Regions from separate parts of the Roseinatronobacter sp. genome, predicted to be linked through region 3. Evidence: riboswitches for the same ligand, from Rfam matches in the RefSeq annotation. Region 3 holds a riboswitch; each other region holds the start of a gene.
The links. A riboswitch is a leader RNA that binds a small molecule or an ion and turns the genes downstream of it on or off. The one in region 3 is predicted to bind cobalamin.
Positions count from the first base shown of each region.

Region 1 (5,080 bases), on a different contig from region 3:
GCTGTCGGGCGTTTCACGCGCAAGGGCTGCGGCCCCTGTCACTGTGGCGCGGGCAAGTTGCATCGCCATATCCGGCGAAAGTCCCTGTGCCTGCCCTGCGCGCGCCATCGCTTCGATCATGTGAAAGACATAGGCCGGCCCCGACCCTGAAAGGGCGGTCACTGCATCCATCTGTGTCTCGCTCTCCAGTCGCAGGGTCTGGCCCACGGCGGCCAGCAGGTTCTCGGCCAGTTGCAGGTCTTCCTCTGACACGGTTTCATTGCCAATCAGCGCGGAAATGCCTTGTGCGACTGCGGCAGGGGTGTTGGGCATGGCGCGAATGACAGGTGTGCGCGCGCCCAGCATGTCACTGATCCGCGCCAGCTGCGTGCCCGCCGCGATGGAGATGAACAGCGTTTTCCCGCCCCCCAGCGATTGCAGCGCTGGCAGGGCATTGCCCATCATCTGCGGTTTGACCGCCAGAACGACCACAGCGGGCGAATCGGGCATATCGGCGTTCAGGGCAACCCCGCTTCCGCGCAACCAGTCACTTGGGTGTGGTTCGACAACATGCACGCAATCCGGCTGAACCCCCTGCGCCAGCCAGCCCGCCAGCAATGCCGACCCCATCTTGCCGCAGCCCAGCAATACCATACCGCGTTCATTAATCCGGTCGAGTGTCATGGTGGCGTCCCCTTGCTGTTTTGACGCAGTTGTTGCGCCGCCTTGGGCCTGCGTCAAGGGGGGGACAGTTTATTCGGCCAGTATTGGCGCAGTTCCGGTCAGGCGTGCCCCACGGCTTCCGCCAATGCCAGATCCAGCGCCGCTTGCGGGCTATGCTCGGCCCAGGACACCAGCTGGAACGCGGGATAGAACCGCTCTGCAGCGACCAGCGCACTGCGGATCATGCGGTCAATCTGGTCAACTTCGGCAGTCTGGTCGGCCCCCAGCAGCAGGCCATAGCGCCAGACCATCAGGCGTTGCTCGCTCCAGAAACTGAATGCGCCGGACCAGACCATGTCATTGGCGCGGCTGACTGTTTCATACAATGACGGCAGGGCAGCTTCGGGCGGGTCCATCTCGAACGTGCAGATCAGGCGCAGCATGTCTTCTTCGGGCGACAGCGCCAGCGTCAGCGCATAGCTGCGCCATTGCCCCTCGACCACCATGGCAATCTGGTCCTCGCCCATGCGGTCAAAGTCCCAGTCATGGTCCGCAGCCAGCGTTTCGACAATGTCGATCGGATGGACAGGGTCATTCGTTAGGTAGAATTCCGTTGCTGACATGCCCGCCTCGATCTGATGACTTGTTCGTGTCCGCAAGGCGGCTACCAAACAAGGTGTATAACGCTACAATTCCGCAGTTTTTTACTTTTTATTACTATATATGGTGTGCCTAAACGGGCATTTAGTAAAGTAAAATCGCATCACGCGCGGGATTTTCCTGTGGATTGTTTGTGGCGTGACAGGAATTCTTGCAGGGTTTGACGTGGTTTTCTGCCACATTTCCCGTCAGATACCGCTGATCTGGCGCGCAGGGCCTGTGTCAGGTGCCGTGCAAGTTGCCGAGTGCCCGTTCCAGCCTGTGCCATTCGTGTTCCGGCCCCGGCAGGCCAAGTCTAAGCCAGCGGCGGGAGTAGGGGAAAATCCGCGACCATATGTGATGACGGGCCAGATGGTCTTGCGCGGCTTGCGCATCGGGCGTGTCATACAGCCGGAACAGATGCGTCCCGCCAAGGCAGGTCCACCCCGCGCGCGTGATCATTGTATCTGCGCGTTCTGCATCAAGGCGCAGTTGGCCACGCATGGCATCGGCCCAGCCCTTGTCTGCAAGGGCGTGACACCCGATGGATATTGCCGCGCCCGATACGGGCCATGGGCCAGCCAGTTCGGCCAACCGCCCGATCATGGCGCTTGATCCGAATGCGAATCCCAATCGCAGGCCCGCCAATCCGTAGAATTTTCCAAACGACCGCAGAATCATCACGTTTTCCGCCGCGCCGGACTGCGGCAGCAAGGACAATTCCGGTGTGACATCTGCAAAACTCTCGTCCACGACCAGCACCCCCACCTTTCGTGCAAGGTCCAGCATGTCTTGCGCGGACCAGTGCCTGCCGTCAGGGTTGTTCGGGTTGACCAGAACCGCAAGATCCGCGCCCGCCATGTCTGCGGGCAAGCGGGTGTCGTGAACCTGCCATCCGGCAGCCCGCAAACACGCGCCATGTTCGTTGTAACTGGGCGCCAGTACGCAGGCCCGCCCTTTTTGCGGCAGCAGATAGGGCACAAGCTGGATGGCTGACTGCGCCCCGCCAAGTGCCAGCCCTGCGGTTTCGGGCGCGGCCCCCCATGCCAGTGCCGCCGCCCGCACCAGCGCGTTTTGCGCCTGTGCCGTTGGCAACCCGTGCCATGTTTCCTGCGGCAGCGGCGGCACAGGGTAGGGGCGGCGGTTGACCCCTGTTGACAGGTCAATCCAGTCGCTGCCGCCATGGCGCGCAATCGCCGCGTCCAAGTTTCCACCATGATCGCGCATCTTGTTTCCAGTATTGTCTGACAGGCCGGACCGGCACCCGCCCATTTGCCGCAACAGCGCGCTGCGGGTCAAACGCCTTTTTTCTGTCTTATGCGGGTTGCAGGAAACGGGGGCCGTTTCGTGTGGAAATCGCGCGGCCATAAAAGGCGAAAGCGCGCGCGACTGCAAATGCGGTCAGCCTGTCGTGTTCAGGCCCCACGCGGCGGAATGTCTGCTGCAGCGGCGGAATGCCCCCAGTGTTCGGCAAAGACCAGATCATCCAGCGACAGGCGTGCCTGCCAGCCCTTCACCTGCAATTCCGGCGTTTCATACAGGTGATCGACATGGCCGATACACAGATAGGCCACAGGGACCACCTGTTCCGGCAGTTGCAGAATTTCGCGCAGATCCGCCTCCTGGAAGATACTGACCCAGCCCACGCCAAGACCTTCGGCGCGTGCGGCCAGCCACAGGTTCTGGACCGCGCAAACGGTTGAATACAGGTCCATGTCGCGGTTATGGGTCCGCCCCAGAACAACATCCCCGCCGCGCGCGCGGTCGCATGTGATACACAGGTTCACCGGCGCTGCGGATATGCCCTCCAGCTTCAGTGCCGAATACTCTGCGCGCCGTTCCTTTGGGAACATGGCGGCGGCCTCAGTATTGGCGCGCGCGAAGGCAGACTGAACCTGCGCCTTGACGGACGCGCTGCGGATCACGATGAAATTCCACGGCTGCATGAACCCCACTGATGGTGCGTGATGTGCAGCGCCCAGCAGCCGCATCAGCATATCATCCGCGACGGGCCGGTCGGTGAACTGGCTGCGCACATCGCGGCGGGTGAATATGGCGCGATAGACCGCGTCACGTTCGTATGGCGAGAATGGACCCGCTGGCGCGGGCGTTTCGGGTGGCTGCATGACACTATCCCCTGTCACAGTCACGACCCCCCGTTGACCAGCGGGCGGTCCGGTTGCGTCTGGCCGGTCTTCTGACTTGGTTTCACCGGCAACTGCGCCTTCCCGACCCGGCAGGCCAGTGGCATCTTGCAGCGCCATCCACCTTACAGCGTTGGGCACGTTGCGGATTTGCACCGCATTCCCGATTCTCCCCCTGCTGCGGGCACAAGGCTGCACAGGACGGGCACCAGACGCGCGCAGGCTAGCGCGGATTCGGGGCAGGGAAAACCCGTTTTGCACGCCGATTGTATCAGGGGCACAAGTCATCGCGCAGACAGGCCCGTGACGGGCCTGTCATCTGTCAGATCCACAACGCCGCAAGTATGGCCACACAAATTGTCAAGGCCGCCATCGCGCGCCGGTAAAGTGCCAGCCCCTTGCCTAAATCCCCGGCCCTTGGGTCAGGGCAGGCACCGTTGACCCAAGGATCATCCGTTGTCGTGCCGTCATAGATGCGCGGACCCGACAGCCGCACGCCAAGCGCCCCTGCCATCGCAGCCTCGGGCCAGCCTGCGTTGGGCGAACGGTGCAGGCGGGCATCGCGCCACATCGCGGCCAGTGCCGCGCGCGGGCGTGCCGATACCAGCGCGAACAATACCCCCGTCAGCCGCGCAGGAACCAGATTGGCCAGATCGTCAATCCGCGCCGCAGCCCAGCCAAAGGCCATATGCCGCGGGGTGCGATACCCGATCATCGAATCGAGGGTGTTGATGGCCTTGTAGGCCACAATTCCGGGCAATCCCCCGACAAGGCCCCAGAAAATCGGGGCGACAATACCATCGGATGTATTCTCGGCCAGACTCTCGGTCGCGGCGCGCGCCACGCCCGCGCAGTCCAGTTGCGACGGGTCGCGCCCGACGATCATCGACACTTCACGGCGCGCGCGCGGCAGATCACCGGCCTGCAAGGGGGGGATGATCGCTGCGACATGATCATGCATTGAACGCAATGCGATAAACGGCCAGACCAGAACCCCGCCTAACATAATCCCCGCCCAGCCCGGGGGCAACGCCGCCTGCACCAGCCAGGCAACAGCGCCGCACAAGGCAATGACCAGCAATGCTGCCAGCGCCCCGCTTGCCTTGCGCATCCCGAAACTGTGGTCTTGGCGGTTCCAGCGCGTATCCAGCCAGCGGATCAAGGCCCCGATCCATGTCACCGGATGCCCGATGCGGCGATACAGGCGGTCCGGCCAGCCAAACGCCATATCCATGGCGATCGCAATCAGCATGATCGCGGCATAATTCATGACCCCCCCCCTTCGAAGCGCAGTATCCCGTGATATCCGGCATCACGCAAAACCGCGGGCGCATGGGGTGGAACAGTGCCCTGCGCGAAAATAAAGCCGCGCGCAGCCCCTGTATGGGCCATGTTCCAGCCCAATGCGCCAAGGGATGCAGCAAGACTGTCTGTCGGGTCGGTTTGCGGGCCCCTGCGGGCAAGGCAGCGCCGCGCACTCTCACTGGCCAGCGCGGTAAAGTCCGGCAACCGGCGTGCCATCTGCCACGCCTGCACCAGATCGGAAATATCGGGGAAGTCATCATCGGCGGGATCTGTCGGGCGTGGCCCGCCCCAGAGCGCGCCAAGTATCTCGTGGCGCGGCGGGGGGAGGACGCGCGCATGGATAATCCCGT
Region 1 covers NZ_JBHYFM010000013.1:18,381-23,460, reverse strand. Annotated here, with positions in the region: gene proC (pyrroline-5-carboxylate reductase) at 1-663, opposite strand, end outside; gene ACTIE1_RS11050 (YbjN domain-containing protein) at 762-1,265, opposite strand; gene cobD (threonine-phosphate decarboxylase CobD) at 1,525-2,508, opposite strand; gene bluB (5,6-dimethylbenzimidazole synthase) at 2,697-3,407, opposite strand; cobalamin riboswitch at 3,452-3,653, opposite strand; gene cbiB (adenosylcobinamide-phosphate synthase CbiB) at 3,748-4,695, opposite strand; gene ACTIE1_RS11030 (propanediol utilization protein) at 4,692-5,080, opposite strand, start outside.
Region 1: linked by a shared signal. The riboswitch ahead of bluB (5,6-dimethylbenzimidazole synthase) and the one ahead of ACTIE1_RS13215 (hypothetical protein) in region 3 are both predicted to bind cobalamin.

Region 2 (5,080 bases), on a different contig from region 3:
GGGGTCCAGCCCCAGCGCATGGAATGTGTCCGGACTGGTTCCGCGCCCGACCCCCACATCCAGCCTGCCGCCCGACTGCCTGTCCAGTTGTGCCACCTGTTCGGCCAGCAACAACGGATGATAGAGTGGCAGCACCAGAATAGATGTGCCAAAACGCAGCCTTTCGGTTACAGCCAGTATAGCCGCGCCCAGAAGCAGGGTGGACGGATGGGGCAAGCGGTGACGCGCGAAATGAAACTCGTTGAACCAGATGCCGCCGAAACCCAGCCGGTCCGCCTGTTGCGCAAGGGTTATCAACGCGGCGTGGTCGCCCAAACCGTCACGGGCGAAACCTGCAAGGTCGATACGGATCGGCGCATATGTGGTCATGTAACCCCCAATGGCAGGACAACCGGCACGCCGTTCAGCATGGTGACCATCGCATCCACCCCATAGGCCGCGCGCACGGTATCGGGCGTCAGCGCCTTGCTCCAGTGCCCCTCGGCTATGACACGTCCATGCTGCATCAGAATGCTGCGGGTGGAGAAGCGGGCAGCCATCGACAGGTCATGAATCGCAACCAGAACGCCGACGCGGCCGGTTGCGACCAGATCCGACAGGAACGTTAGCGCGAAAAGCTGGTGCCCGATATCCAGCGCGCTGGTCGGTTCGTCCAGCACCAGAAGCGGCGTTTCCTGCGCCAGCGCGCGGGCCAGCATGACGCGCTGGCGTTCGCCGCCACTTAGTGCATTCATGCTGCGAAACGCCAGCCCCTCCAGTTGCAGTTGTGAAATGGCCCATTCGGTCACGTCCAGATCGCGTTGGGCGGGGCGCGTTCCCATATGCGGGGTGCGCCCCATCAGCACGGTCTGGAACACGCTGACGGGAAACCCTTCGGGCGGCACCTGCGGGACATAGGCGATCAGGCGTGCCCGGTCCCGCGCGGCGCTGCGCATCATGTCGCGCGCGGCACAACGAACCTGCCCCGCGCGCAGGCGATGCTCGCCAAGGATGGCCTTGACCAGTGTGGATTTGCCCGCGCCATTGGGGCCGATCAGGCCCACCATCTCGCCTTGGGCAACACTCACGGACACATCATCCAGAACTGTGCGCCCGCCCGCATCGACCGTCAGATTCGTGGCTTCCAGCGTAATCATGCGTAGCTCGTTCTTTGGCGGGACAGGATAAGGTGCAAAAACAGCGGCACCCCCACAAAGGCCACCACGATTCCCACCGGCACCACAACCGGTGCAAAGGCCAGCCGCCCGATGGTATCGGCAGCCAGAAGCAGGGCCGCGCCCGTTATCGCGGCAAAGGGCAGCAGATAGCGATGATCCCCGCCGATGATCATACGCGCGACATGCGGGCCAATCAGCCCGACAAAACCGATAACCCCAAGAAAGCTGATCACTGACGCCGCCGCAACAACCGACAACACGATAGCCGTGGCACGCAGGCGCGACACATGCACCCCCAGCGACCGCGCGACATCATCCCCTGCGACTGTCAGGACATTCAGTTTCCACGCCTGCGCCTGCATCACCGGCAGGACGACCGCCAGCACGCCGCCACAAACCACCACCGCAGGCCAGCGCACGCCGTTCAGGCTGCCAAAGGTCCAGTGGACAACGCGCGCAAGCTGCTGTTCTGTGGCGATGAACTGCACGGCAGCCGTCATGGCACTGAACAGATACATCAGCGCGATTCCGGTCAGGATCATCGCCTGCGGACCCATATTGCGCCACCAACTCATTGAAAAGACAGCCGTTGCAGCGGCCAGCGCGAAGGCAAAGGCCGTAAGCGGAATGAAATAGATCCCCGCGCCGGTCAATCCGACACCGAACATGATGGCAACCGCCGCACCAAAAGCCGCCGCCGAAGACACACCGATCGTATAGGGGCTGACCAGTGGATTGCGCGTAATCGCCTGCATCAGCACCCCTGCCACTGACAGCGCCGCCCCGGCAATCATGGCCATGACAACACGCGGCAGGCGCAGGTGCAGCAAAACCAGTTCGGACTGGGCATCCAGCGGTGCCGCAATCGCGCCGAAACTTGCACGCGATGCGATAACCCGCAGCAGATCCGCCATGCCGGTTTCATGGATGCCGCGCACGGTTACCGACAGGGCCGACAAAACCAGCAGCGCAAATGCCAGAGTGATCCCCACCAGCCGGGCTGTCCGGCTGGCAAGATAGCGGGCACCAAGGCCGTCAGTGCCGGCAGGTCGTTCTGCAGGCACCGGCGGCACGTTCTGCGGCGGCAGAACGACCGGCGTTGCGCGTGTCATGGCTGGAATTCACCTGTATAGGTCATGCCAGACTCGTAGGGCAGGCCCTGAAACTCCTCGATCCAGATGCGCATGGCGTCTTCTGGGTCAATATCCGCAAACAGGTCGGGATGTGCCCATTTCGCAATCTGCAACGCCCCTGTGATTTTGGACGCGCCCCCGGCCAGATAGTAGTTAACCAGATGAGTGTTTTCCGACTGCCATGCAGGTGTCGCGCGGATCTCGTCCCGGGCTGACAACTCGGCCCAAGCCTGCGCATAAGTGTCCGCCGGGATCGCCTGATAAGAACCGGGAACAAGCCTGAAAATCACTTCAGGGCTGCGGCTGACAAGTTCCTCGGGGTCGATCGTGTAGGCGTTTACGTTGCCACGCGATGCCGGTTCCGCCGCTATATCAATGCCCCCAAAGACATTGTGCGCGCCACCTTGCAGCGCCATGTCATGCCAACCCGACCCCGGTGTGACCGTGACCAGCGGGCGCGTTTCCTCGATGTATATGCTGACAGGTTCCACCCCGTTCAGCCGCTCCTCCAGCAAGGCCAGATAGCCCGTGTAGAAATCGTTTAATTCCTGTGCACGTTCGGGCGCATCAAACAGCTCACCCATCAACGAGACATTCTGCACATGTTTGGTGGCGTCCCAGGCCGTGATGACCATGACCGGAATGCCGAAGGGTTCAAGCTGCGCGATTGCTTCTTCCCACGCGCCATTGCGCGGCAGGATAACGATATCCGGTCTGGCGCTTACAATCGCCTCATAATTGGGCGCTGCCTGTCCTGCGCCGACAATCATGTCCGGGTTCAGTTCGGGCCAGTAGGGCGGGTCACGATAGGTGCTTTGATCGACCCCGACGACGCGATCCATTGCGCCCAGTGCACGGGCGAATTCGACCCCGTAGCGGTTGAAAATAACGGCGCGTTCAACTGGCTGCTGCACCGCCACCTGGCGGCCCATGTCATCAGTGAACAGCACCGTGTCAGCTTGCGCCAGCGAATAGGGCAGGACAAAAATCGTCGTCAGCCACAGGGGTCTTAAGTCCATCAGAAACCTCGATCTGAATATGGCCGTACGCGGGCCAGCCGTCGGGACGTCAGGACTGTAGAATGCGCGCCCGAATCATTGGGCGAAATGTCTTTTGCCATGCCATTCCTCCAGCCGGGCACCTCGCCGGCGGTTAGGGTTATGCCAAAGGCAGGTCTCCTGGCTTACGGCTCGAATGGTTCTGTGTCCCTTCCCGGCTATGCCAGTGGTTTGACCAGAACCTTGCCGCCTACAGTTGCGAGGGCAGCTACAGATAGCGGGTTGGACCCGATCCTGTATTCCCTATTAATCCGCAGATGCGGAACCTTGGCAGCATGCACGCTAGCCGACGCGGTTCCAAGTGTCCATGTGTATTCTTATCTTCAGGCGGGATGCGCCGGAACCGGCTTGTGCAAGCGGTTGGAATCGCGCGTGCCTGTCAGTCGTTGACAATATCCGACTAAATCACTAAACAAATCTCGTGCCAAGCTAGGACCCCTCTGGTCGCGCCAGGTTATGCTCAACCGCTCCTCGCGCCCAGCCTGCCCTGCCCGTCTGCGCAGAAATGGCCCCAATGGCCGAGGCGATGCCACGAAAGGCCCGCCATGCGACTGCACCTTCTTGTTTGTACCGCCCTGTTTGCGCCCCCCCTTGCCGCAGAACCCGTAACATTCACGGACCATGAAGGCCGCGAGGTCACACTGCCCGCGCCCGCGCAAAGGATCGCGTCAATTCCCATCCCCATGGCATCAACACTGATTGCGATTGACGGGGCGACAGACCGGCTGGTGGGGATGAACCCGACCGCGAAATCCGCAATCATGGAAGGTATCCTTGGGCAGATTTTTCCCGAAGCGCGCGACATACCGTCAGACATCACTGCGCCGAACTTCATCCCGAATGTGGAAGAACTGGCACGCGTCAACCCCGAACTGGTCATCCAATGGGCCGGACGCGGGCCGGACTACATTGACCCGATCACGAATGCGGGCCTGAACCTTATGACCATCCGCTACGGGTCCGAGGAACTGACGCGCGAATATATGACCATGGCGGCAACCGCGATGGGCAGGCCGGAACGGATTGCGCCGCTGATCGAATGGCGCGCCGAAGTGCAGGCCGACATGGAAGCGCGCACAGCAGGACTGGCAGATGAGGATCGCCCCAGCGTTCTGTATCTGCTGCGCGCAATGGACAACCTGCGCGCATCGGGCACCGAAAACAACTATAACGCATGGTATCACATGCTTGCCGGTGGGCGGAATGCGGCCGAAGACATGGTCGGCGGTTGGGCGGATATCAATGTTGAACAGGTTGCGACCTGGAACCCCGATGTCATTTTTCTGAATTCCTTCGAGGCTGATCTGACCCTTGATCGCATCATGAATGACCCGATCCTGTCACTGACAAATGCGGCGCAATCGGGCCGCGTCTATAAAATGCCGCTTGGCGGCTATCGCTGGGACCCGCCCAATCAGGAAAGCCCCCTGACATGGATGTGGACGGCAAATCTGCTGCATCCGGACCTGTTCGATTATGACCTGCGCGCGGAAATGCGCACGGCCTATCAAGTGCTGTATGGCCATGACCTGACAGATGCGGATATCGACGAAATCCTGTGGATGGATATGCAGGGCGGTCAGGCGAATTACGCGCAATTCGCAGCGCCATGAGTATTGCACTGGATCAGGCCCCAAGGCGCGCGCGAATGGCGCTGCGCCTTGGGGTGTTTCCCGCGATGGTGGCCTGTCTGGTGCTGGCCATGCTGTATTCCATCAGCGCCGGACGTTTT
Region 2 covers NZ_JBHYFM010000010.1:92,114-97,193, reverse strand. Annotated here, with positions in the region: gene ACTIE1_RS10110 (LLM class flavin-dependent oxidoreductase) at 1-369, opposite strand, end outside; gene ACTIE1_RS10105 (ABC transporter ATP-binding protein) at 366-1,136, opposite strand; gene ACTIE1_RS10100 (FecCD family ABC transporter permease) at 1,133-2,269, opposite strand; gene ACTIE1_RS10095 (ABC transporter substrate-binding protein) at 2,266-3,309, opposite strand; cobalamin riboswitch at 3,442-3,633, opposite strand; gene ACTIE1_RS10090 (ABC transporter substrate-binding protein) at 3,894-4,961, shown strand; gene ACTIE1_RS10085 (FecCD family ABC transporter permease) at 4,958-5,080, shown strand, end outside.
Region 2: linked by a shared signal. The riboswitch ahead of ACTIE1_RS10095 (ABC transporter substrate-binding protein) and the one ahead of ACTIE1_RS13215 (hypothetical protein) in region 3 are both predicted to bind cobalamin.

Region 3 (5,080 bases):
CTGCACTTCGCAATCATCTGTCAGGGTCAGAAAGCCGTGCAGGAACCCTTTGGGAACGAAAAGTTGCGCGCCGTTCTCGGCTGATAATTCCTGCGCGACCCATTGCCCGTAGCTGGGCGACCCTGCGCGCACATCAACCGCCACATCCAGAATCGCGCCGCGCGAACACTGCACCAGTTTGTCCTGCGCATGGGGGGGACGCTGGTAATGCAACCCGCGCAACGTGTGGCGCGGGGCGGAATAGCTGTGATTGTCCTGCACGAAATCGGGCAAGGCCGCGCCTGCATCTTGCAGCGCGCGGGGGTTCCATGTCTCGCAAAACCAGCCGCGCGCATCGCCGAACCGCCGCGGCTGGATCAACAGCACCCCGTCAATGGCCAATCTTTGAATCTGCATTACAACAATCCGTTCACCAACTTCGTCCAATAGCGCGGCCCCTGACGGGGCAGGCGACACCGGCTTTCTGGCACAAGCGTTTGAAGAATGCGATACCTTCGGCTGAAATTGACAGCGCTGCGCGACGATCCTGCGTCAATGCAGGGCCTTGCAAATAAAAATGTTATAATATAACATTTATGCATTATCACGATATCCGCCCCCCCGACCAAAGAAAGCCCGCTGCTGCATGACCATGTCCGACCGCATTCCTGTAACCTTGCTGACCGGTTTTTTGGGGGCTGGCAAGACGACCTTGCTGAACTGCCTGTTGCATGACGCCCATGCAGGCCGCGTGGCCGTTGTTGTCAATGAATTCGGCGAAGCGGGCCTTGACCATGACCTGATAGAGGAAGCCGCCGAAGATGTGGTGCTAATGCCCGCAGGGTGCATTTGCTGCACCATTCGCGGTGATCTGTCCAAAACGCTGATTTCGCTTCTGGCGCGGCGCGCGCGCGGGGAATTGTCGTTTGACCGTGTGGTGATTGAAACCACAGGTCTGGCGGACCCTGGCCCGGTCTATCATACGCTTCTGGTCGATCCGGTTCTGGCACCGAATTATGCGCTGGACGGGGTTGTAACGGTTGTGGATGCCGTGCTTGGCGTGGACACCCTGAACCGCCATGCCGAGGCGCAGGCGCAAATCGCCATGGCGGATTGCATCGTATTAAGCAAGCGTGACCTGATTGATGCGGCCCAACTGGATGCACTGGGCGCACGGCTGGACAAGTTGAACCGGACGGCCCCGCGTATTCATGCAAACAACGGCGGTGTCCCCACGGGCGCGTTGTGGGGCTTGGGGCTTGGGGCCAGTGCGGATACGCCCGATCAGGCGTTGAACTGGCTAGCGGCCCCCGCCGCAGATACCCCCGCTGCAGACCCCCTCGCCGGCCTCTCTGGTCTGCGCACAGCCAAGGCACAGGCCCCCATAGGTCAGCTTGCCCCGTCGCACCATGCAACCGATGACCGGATATCAACGGCATCGATCACACTTGAAAACCCGATCCCTGTTGAGGTGTTCGACTTCTGGCTGGATACGCTGATCGCCCTGAAAGGCAGCAATATCCTGCGACTGAAGGGTATCGTGCATTTGCAGGGCGTGCCTAAACCATTTGTGTTTCACGGCGTGCAGCACATATTCGAGCCGCCGGTCCCCTTGCGAAACTGGCGCGAGGGTGAAAGCACCAGCCGCATTGTGGTGATTGCGCGTGACATGTCCAAAGAAGACCTGAACGCAAGTTTTGCAATGCTTCATATGCAGCCAGAACAGGTGGCAAGCGCACAGGGCATGACGGCGCATACCCTGTCAGAGCCGTTCTGAAATGGCCCGCAATCGCGGGGAATGGGGCGGCGGGGCGCAACAACGCGGGGATCGGGTCACGAATTATGTTGAATGAACCGCAGCCTTGCGCTAGGCGAATAGACAGATGGTGCCCGACACACATGTCGGGAGAATAGGGAAACCGGTGCGGAGAAGACCCTCTCTTATTCCGGTGCTGCCCCCGCAACTGTAAGCGGTGTGTCCCCCCTCATGCCACTGGACCGGACGGTTCGGGAAGGCGGGGAAACACAATAGCCGCGAGCCAGGAGACCTGCCATCTCAACCGAAACACGAACCCGGGCGGGGTGTCCGGAGGAGGGCATATGACGATTGCGCATCATTGCGTAAGGTGTGACAAGCACGCCTGTATCCCTGCTACTTCCTGCAGGGGGCACCATGTATCACTACACATTTGACCTGACGACATGCACGCGCTGCGTCAGCCGTTCAGGCCCATGCCTTATGGGTCTGGAATTTCTGCAGCGTTTATCCAACTCGCTGGGCGCGGCGCGCAAGATGACGGGCACGATGCCCGATATGGACGGGCAAGTCACATTTACCGAATGCCATGCCTGTGACCATTGCGTGCTGAACTGGCGCGCAACCGCAGGGGAATTGGAACTTGCCGGCGCGGATCAGGTTCTGTTGCAGGGGCGCGTTGTTGCGCAGGCCCTGCAATGAGTTGCCCTGCCCCACTACCCGCCGCGCTGGCACTGGAACAGGTGTCCTGGGGGGCGGGCATTCTTGATCCCGTCAGTCTGACCCTTGGTGCGGGGCGCGTGTTGGGCGTGCTGGGCGCGAATGGGGCGGGCAAGTCAACCCTGCTGCGGTTGATCTACCGCTTTCACAAACCCCAGTCAGGGCGTGTGCTGCTGGACGGGCGGGATATACACGCCATGCCTGCGCGCGCTGTCGCGCAGCGCGTGGCGGCTGTGTTGCAGGAACAGCCCACGGATTTTGCCCTGAGTGTGGCGGAAATCGTGGCCCTTGGCCGCGCGCCCCATCGCCGTGCCCTGTCCGGCCCGTCCGCACAGGACGCCCATATCGTCGAGCATGCGCTGGAGCGCCTGAATTTGCAGGACTTTGCCTTGCGCCCTTTTGGCACGCTGTCGGGGGGCGAACGTCAGCGCGTCATGGTCGCCCGCGCGCTTGCACAGGAACCGGGGCTTATTGTGCTGGATGAGCCGACCAATCATCTGGATATTCGCCATCAGTTGGAAGTACTGCGGCTGGTGCGCGGGCTTGGCGCGACGGTGGTTGCGTCCCTGCACGACCTTAATCTGGTGCAGGGGTTTGCCGATGATCTGCTGGTTCTGAAGGGCGGCCAGCCGCTGGCGTTCGGCCCTGTGGCGCAGGTGCTGACCCCTGACCTGATCGCGCGCGCCTTTGGCGTGCATGCGCACCCGCGCGGCCCTGCCCGATTTGATTTTTCACTATTTGATGACATGCAACAGGAGAAACGCGCATGAAATCCCTTCCCCTTGCCCTGCTTGCCACGGCATTCGCCGCGCCCGCATTGGCCCACCCCGTTACCGTGCAAAGCTGCGACCGAGAGGTGACATTTGACGCGCCCCCTGCGCGCGCGGCATCCAATGATGTGAACCTGACAGAAATGATGCTGGTTCTTGGTCTGAATGACCGGATGGTGGGATATACCGGCATTTCGGGCTGGAACAAACTGGACGAGGAAATTCGCGCCGACATTGGCGAACTGCCTGAACTGTCCGAACGCTACCCCACGCGCGAGGTGCTGATCGGCGCTGATCTGGATTTCTGGTTCGCAGGCTGGAATTACGGCATGCGCGTGGGCGGCGAGGTGACGCCTGATACATTACACCCCTTTGATATTGCAGTATATGAACTGACCGAAAGCTGCATTCACATCATGCCGCGCGATGGCGTGGCGATTGACGATATGTTCAATGATATCCGCAATCTGGGCGCAATTTTTGGTGTGGATGACCGCGCCGAGGAATTGATCACCGGCTGGCAGGCCGAACTGTCCGAGATTGCAGCAACCATCCCCGATACAGACCCGTTGCGCGTTTTTGTTTATGACAGTGGCGAGGACACGCCTTTTACCGCAGGCCGTTATGCCATGCCCACCGCCATGATCGAAGCTGCGGGCGGGCGCAACATCATGGATGATGTCGACAGCAGCTGGACCCGCGTGGCGTGGGAGCCGGTGGTCGAGCGGAACCCCGAAGTCATCATCATCGTCAATTACGGCGAAGTCACCGCCGAGCAGAAGATCGGGTTTATGAAGTCCAATCCGGCCTTTGCGGATATGGACGCGGTGGTGAATGACCGTTTTGTGGTGCTGGAATATGTCGAGGCCACACCCGGGCCGCGCAATATTCGCGCCATCCGCGCGCTGGCCGCTGCCTTTCACGGGCAATGACAATGCGCACCACCCCAAGCCCTGAAACCGCCGCCCCTGTTCTGGCCGCCAAGGCGCGCATGCCGGTTCTGGCACGTCCGGTGCGTCACGGGTTGTGGGGGCTTGGGGTGGGCGCGCTTGTTCTGTCGATTTCGGCGGCTGTCAGTATCGGTGCCGTGCCCATTCCCTTGGGCATGGTGTGGGGCGTGATCGTGGACAAACTTTTCCCCGGTCTGGTCACGCCCGACTGGTCGGCGGGGCGTGCGGCGATTGTGTGGGAAATCCGTTTGCCGCGTGCGTTGCTGGCGGCGCTTGTGGGGGCCGGGCTGGCGCTTGTGGGGGCAGTGTTGCAATCGGTCACGCGCAACCCGCTGGCGGACCCGCATTTGCTGGGCATCTCATCTGGGGCGGCATTCGGGGCCATTCTGGCACTGTTGCATACCGGCATGTTTCTGGGCCTTGCCACAGTGCCGCTTCTGGCCTTTATCGGTGCGCTTGCATCAACCCTTCTGGTGCTGTCGGTGGCCAGTTTCGCGCAGGCCACAAGCGCGGACCGGCTGGTGCTGACGGGGGTGGCGGTGTCCTTCATTGTCATGGCGCTGGCCAATGTGCTGATATTTCTGGGCGATCCGCGCGCCGCCCATACGGTTGTATTCTGGATGCTGGGCGGTTTGGGGCTGGCGCAATGGGCGCATCTGGTATGGCCTGCCTTGATCCTTGCGGGGGCTGCGATCTGGTTTCGCGCAGTGGCAGGATCGCTGAACGCAATGACCATCGGGGATGAGACGGCCTCGACCCTTGGTATTCCTGTCGTCCGCTTTCGTATCGCGTGTTTCGTGGTCGCGGCGCTTGTTACCGGCGTTATGGTCGCGTTTTCCGGTGTTATCGGGTTTGTGGGGTTGATGGTGCCGCATATTGTCCGGCTGGTTGTTGGCGGCGACAAT
Region 3 covers NZ_JBHYFM010000020.1:43,711-48,790, reverse strand. Annotated here, with positions in the region: gene rfbC (dTDP-4-dehydrorhamnose 3,5-epimerase) at 1-396, opposite strand, end outside; gene ACTIE1_RS13220 (CobW family GTP-binding protein) at 626-1,756, shown strand; cobalamin riboswitch at 1,847-2,049, shown strand; gene ACTIE1_RS13215 (hypothetical protein) at 2,153-2,437, shown strand; gene ACTIE1_RS13210 (ABC transporter ATP-binding protein) at 2,434-3,225, shown strand; gene ACTIE1_RS13205 (ABC transporter substrate-binding protein) at 3,222-4,157, shown strand; gene ACTIE1_RS13200 (FecCD family ABC transporter permease) at 4,217-5,080, shown strand, end outside.

Region 4 (5,080 bases), on a different contig from region 3:
CGGGCCCTGCCAGCCCGCAAGGGCGGCAATGCCCATCAATCCGGCAGTCGATACGCCAGTGCCCAAGCCTGCCGCAACCCGCGGCACAATCCTGAACTGCCCCGCTGTGCGAAGGCGCAATGCCGATAGCAGCGCTTTGACAGCATGTGGCGGATAATGCGCAACGACCGGCGCGTCGCCCGCGTGTGTCTGCGCGCATTGCGGGTCAAGAAATACATCCACACCGGTGCAGGGGCATGGCATGGTGATCAGCACGACGGGACCCTGCGGACCAAGCCTGCCTTGCAACCATTCGCCGAAATGGCCATTCACCCTGATGCGGCGCAGGGTCATGCGCGCAATTTCCTCAAACCGCGTTTCCTGACGCAGACCTGCGCCTCCGGCGGGGATATTTGGACCAGAATGAAATATACCATTTGTTAACCTGTTTCGACGATGATGAACCTGCGGTACAGGGAGGGATCCCGATGACCGCCCAGAGTGAAAGCGCCGCGTTTCCCCTGTTCCTGCAGCCCGAAACGCGGCGCCCGTCACCTGAATGTCCTGATTTCATTCTGGTCCAAATATCCCGGGGGAAACGCGCGCAGCGCGTTGGGGGCTGGCCCCCGTTGCCGTTTGGGCAGGGGGCGCAGCATTCAGAACTCGACACCTTTCTGGGCCTTGATGCCGTCGCGGAAAGGGTGCTTTATCAAGGTCATCTCGGTGACCAGATCGGCCATCTCGATCAGCTCGGGTTTGGCATTGCGTCCGGTCAGCACAACATGGGTCATTGGCGGTTTCTCGGTGCGCAGGAATTCAAGCACCTCTTGCAGGGGCAGGTAGTCATAGCGCAGCGCGATATTGATTTCATCCAGCAGGACAAACCGGATATCGGGGTTGCGGATCAGCGCCTTGGCCTGATCCCAGCCAGCGCGTGCGGCGGCGATGTCTCGGTCGCGATCTTGCGTTTCCCATGTGAACCCTTCGCCCGAGACGATGAATGTGCACTCACCCGCGAAGCGCGTGCGCAGGAAATCGCGTTCTCCGGTGCTCCAGTTGCCTTTGATGAACTGCACCACAGCGCAGGGCATGCCATGGGCGATACAGCGCATGATCATGCCGAAGCCGGATGAGGATTTGCCTTTGCCCGCGCCTGTATGGACGATGATCAGGCCCTTCTCGCCGGTCTTGCTTTCCATCATCCGGTCGCGGGCGGCCTTGATCTTTTGCATCTTGTCGCGGTGGCGGGCGGGGTCGGTCCTGTCGGTCATCGTGTCGTTTCCTTGCTTGACTCACCGCGCGCGGACGCGCAAGAGGAAGGGGCTGGTGCCTGTTCATGACAGGTGAAAAGGGAATGTGACAAGGCCGGATCACAAGATCAAGCCCCAAGCACAGCCGCCCCCGCGACCGTGACCGGAGAGGTTGCCCGATGCCACTGTCCCTGACGGACGGGAAGGCGGGCCGACCGACAGGTGATCCCATAGGGGAAACCTGACATCCGCAAGCCGGGAGACCTGCCAGCGTTTAGGCCGCCCCATCGGGGCATATCAACCGGCGGGGTGTCTGGTTGGGCTTGTGTCGGGACCGGCCCCGTGGCCGCCTTCACTGCCCGTGTGTTCCCCGCCCCTTTGTGTCGCGTGGCGGGTGGTCGCGCGGGAAAGTGGACGAATGAAGAACTCTCGCAGGTTAATGGCGGGTCTGGGTTTGGCTGCGGGCACATATGTGCTTGCGGCGGGGATTGTTGCCTTTGCAGTGCCGGGCGCCGAGGTGCAGATCTCGCGCGCGGACAGCATGGGTCAGGGGCAGGGCCACAGCCACAGCCATGATCATGGCCATTCCCATGTCAGCGCAGAACAGGCCGAACAGTTGACAGGGCCGTTTGGCGCGCATGGCGACCGGCATCCGCAAGCCGCAAGTTTTGCATCCCCCGCAGATGGCCTGACAGAACGGCGTCGCCGCGCCATGAGCGCGCTTTCGGGCCATTTCCGCGCGGTTTCCGCGACCTTGCTGTCGGATGCGGGGGGCGAGGATATGATCGGGATACATGCCGACGCGCTTGCGGCGCTTGGCGGTCGGATCGACACGTTGTTCGACATAGCCTCTCCAGCGCCGGAGGGGGAGAAGGGCGCCCTGGCGGCCATCTGGGCGCAGCCGGATAATTTTGCCCGATACACATCCGCCTTCAGCACCGAGGCCGAACGCTTCGCGCAGACCGTCCGCGACGGGGGGGATATGGTCAATGGCCTGCACGACCTGCGCTATTACTGCGTCGCCTGCCACGCCGATTTTCGTCAACGATGATATATCCAAAGGAACCTTGCACATGACTCGTTTTTTCATCGCACCCGCCCTGCTTCTCGCCAGTCCCGCCGTCGCGCACCACCCTTTGGGGGGCGAGGCCCCGCAGACAGTGTTTCACGGGCTGATTTCCGGCCTTGCCCATCCTGTGATCGGGCTGGACCATCTGGCTTTTGTGGTGCTGGTTGGCCTGGCCGCCGCCCTTGCGGGCCGGTCGCTGGCAGGGCCTTTCGCCTTTATAGCAGCCACGCTTGCGGGCACGGCTGTGCATCTGGCCGGTGTCATGCTGCCGCTGGCGGAACTGGTTATCACCGCATCGGTTGTCGGGCTGGGCGCAGCGCTGGTCATGGGGCGGCAGGTTGCGGGGCCGGTCGCGCTGGCAGGGTTCGCCGTTGCGGGGTTGTTCCATGGCTGGGCCTATGGCGAGGCCGTGATCGGGTCCACGCCGATGCCTGTCTTTGCCTATCTGCTGGGTTTCGGAGTCGTCCAGTTTGCGATTGCTGCGGGGGTCGCGCTGCTGGCGGGCCGGATGTTGCAACAGGGGCAGGGCGCGCTTCAGGCCCGTCTGGCTGCGGCTGTCTGTATGGGGGTGGGGCTTGCCTTCATGTTTGAAACCGTCGAGCACATGATCCTTGGCTGATATGTGCCACAAGGGGCCGGCGGTTGCGCCGGCCCGTCCCTGAACCGGAGCTTTTCATGCCCCAAGACACTGTCGATCTTCTGGTCTGCGCCACATGCCGCAGCGCCAGCCCCGCCAATCCGCTGGCCATGCCGGACCCCGACACGCGCCCCGGTGCGCAGCTTGTGCGGGCTTTACATGATGCCGCGCCCGAAGGGGTGCGCATCATTTCAGTGGACTGCCTGTCCAACTGTTCGCGCGGCTGCACGATTGCATTGCGCAAGTCCGGAGCATGGACCTATGTTTATGGCAACCTGACGCCGGAACTGCATGTGACAACCATTCTCGAGGGCGCGCAGAAATACCGTGATGCGGAAAACGGCCTTGTGCCGTGGCGCGAACGCCCCGAACATTTCCGCAAGAATTGCATCGCCCGTATCCCGCCATTGGAGGCCCCGAATGTCTGATCTGTCAAAAACCCCTGTTACCATCGTCACCGGCTTTCTGGGCGCGGGTAAAACCACACTTATCAGCCACCTGATCCGCAATGCGGGCGGGCGGCGGCTGGCAGTCGTGGTCAATGAATTCGGCACAGTCGGTGTCGATGGTGAAATGCTGAAATCCTGTGCGATCCCTGATTGTCCGGCCGAAAATATTGTCGAGCTGTCGAATGGCTGCATTTGCTGCACCGTCGCCGATGATTTCATTCCGACAGTTGAGGCGCTGTTGAAGCTGGACCCGAAGCCCGACCATATCCTGATCGAGACATCGGGGCTGGCCCTGCCCAAGCCGCTGCTGAAAGCGTTTGACTGGCCTGCCATCCGGTCGCGCATTACTGTGGACGGTGTCATCGCCCTGGCCGATGCCGAGGCGGTGGCGGCAGGGCGTTTTGCGCCCGATGTGGCCGCTGTCGATGCACAACGAGAGGCTGATGACAGTATCGACCATGAAACACCCCTGTCCGAGGTGTTCGAGGACCAGATCGCCTGCGCCGATCTGGTGCTGTTGACCAAGCCGGACCTTGCCGGACCAGCGGGCGTGGCGAAAGCCCGCGAAGTGATCGCCGCAGAAGCCCCGCGCGCCCTGCCGGTGGTCGAGGTTGCCGAAGGTGTGATCGACGCAGCCGTGCTTCTGGGGCTGGAAGCGGGGGCCGAGGATGATCTGGACGCGCGCCCCAGCCATCACGACGGGCATCATGACCATGAACATGATGATTTTGACACGATCATGGTGACGATGGGTGAAATCGCTGATCCCGCCGATCTGGCCGCGCGCATCGCGCATTTGGCCGAAAGCCAGAATATCCTGCGCGTCAAGGGCTATGCCGCGGTGGCCGGTAAACCCATGCGCCTGTTGGTGCAGGCCGTGGGCGCGCGTGTCCGTCACCAGTTTGACCGGCCATGGCAACCGGATGAGGCCCGCCTGACCCGCCTTGTCGTGATCGCTGAACATGATCATGTGAACGAAGCCGCAATCCGCGCCGCATTGGGGGCCTGATCTGCAATGCATGTCATCTTCCGCGAAAGCCACGGGCTGGATGAAGCCGACACCCCCACTGATCTGGGCCAAAGTCCGGCTGATCTGGTGGTGCTGTCGTTTTCCGACAGTGATCTGGGCGCTTTCGCGGCAGGGTGGCGCGCGGCGGGGGGCAGTTTGCCAACGCTGCGTCTGGCCAATCTGGCGGCGCTGAAACACCCGCTATCGGTGGATACCTACCTCGAAAACACGCTGGAGGGCGCGAAGGGCATTCTGATCCGGCTGATCGGCGGCGCGCCCTATTGGGGCTACGGGCTGCAACAGGTGCAGGCCCTTGCGCGGCAAAAGGGGATCGCGCTGGCCGTGCTGCCCGCTGACGGGCGGCCTGATTCCGCGCTGGACGCGCATTCAACCCTGCCGGTCAGCACGTTGCGGCGTTTGCAGCACCTGTGCGATACGGGCGGCGAGGGGGCGGCGCGGGCGGCATTGCAGCAGCTTGCGCTGGCGTCGGGCCTGTATGCGCCGCCGGTGCGCGGGGTGCGTTCGGTTGCGCAGGTGGGGGGCTGGGCGCAGGACGGCATCACCTGTCCGGCCGCGTTCCGCTTCGCGTCTGAACGCCCGCGCATTCTGGTGGTATTCTACCGGTCTTATCTTGCGGCGGCGGATCTGGACCCCGTCCGCGCGCTGATGCAGGCGATGGACGCGCGC
Region 4 covers NZ_JBHYFM010000013.1:13,207-18,286, reverse strand. Annotated here, with positions in the region: gene ACTIE1_RS11030 (propanediol utilization protein) at 1-333, opposite strand, end outside; gene cobO (cob(I)yrinic acid a,c-diamide adenosyltransferase) at 636-1,250, opposite strand; cobalamin riboswitch at 1,287-1,515, shown strand; gene ACTIE1_RS11020 (cytochrome c) at 1,648-2,280, shown strand; gene ACTIE1_RS11015 (HupE/UreJ family protein) at 2,303-2,917, shown strand; gene ACTIE1_RS11010 (DUF1636 family protein) at 2,974-3,363, shown strand; gene cobW (cobalamin biosynthesis protein CobW) at 3,356-4,393, shown strand; gene cobN (cobaltochelatase subunit CobN) at 4,400-5,080, shown strand, end outside.
Region 4: linked by a shared signal. The riboswitch ahead of ACTIE1_RS11020 (cytochrome c) and the one ahead of ACTIE1_RS13215 (hypothetical protein) in region 3 are both predicted to bind cobalamin.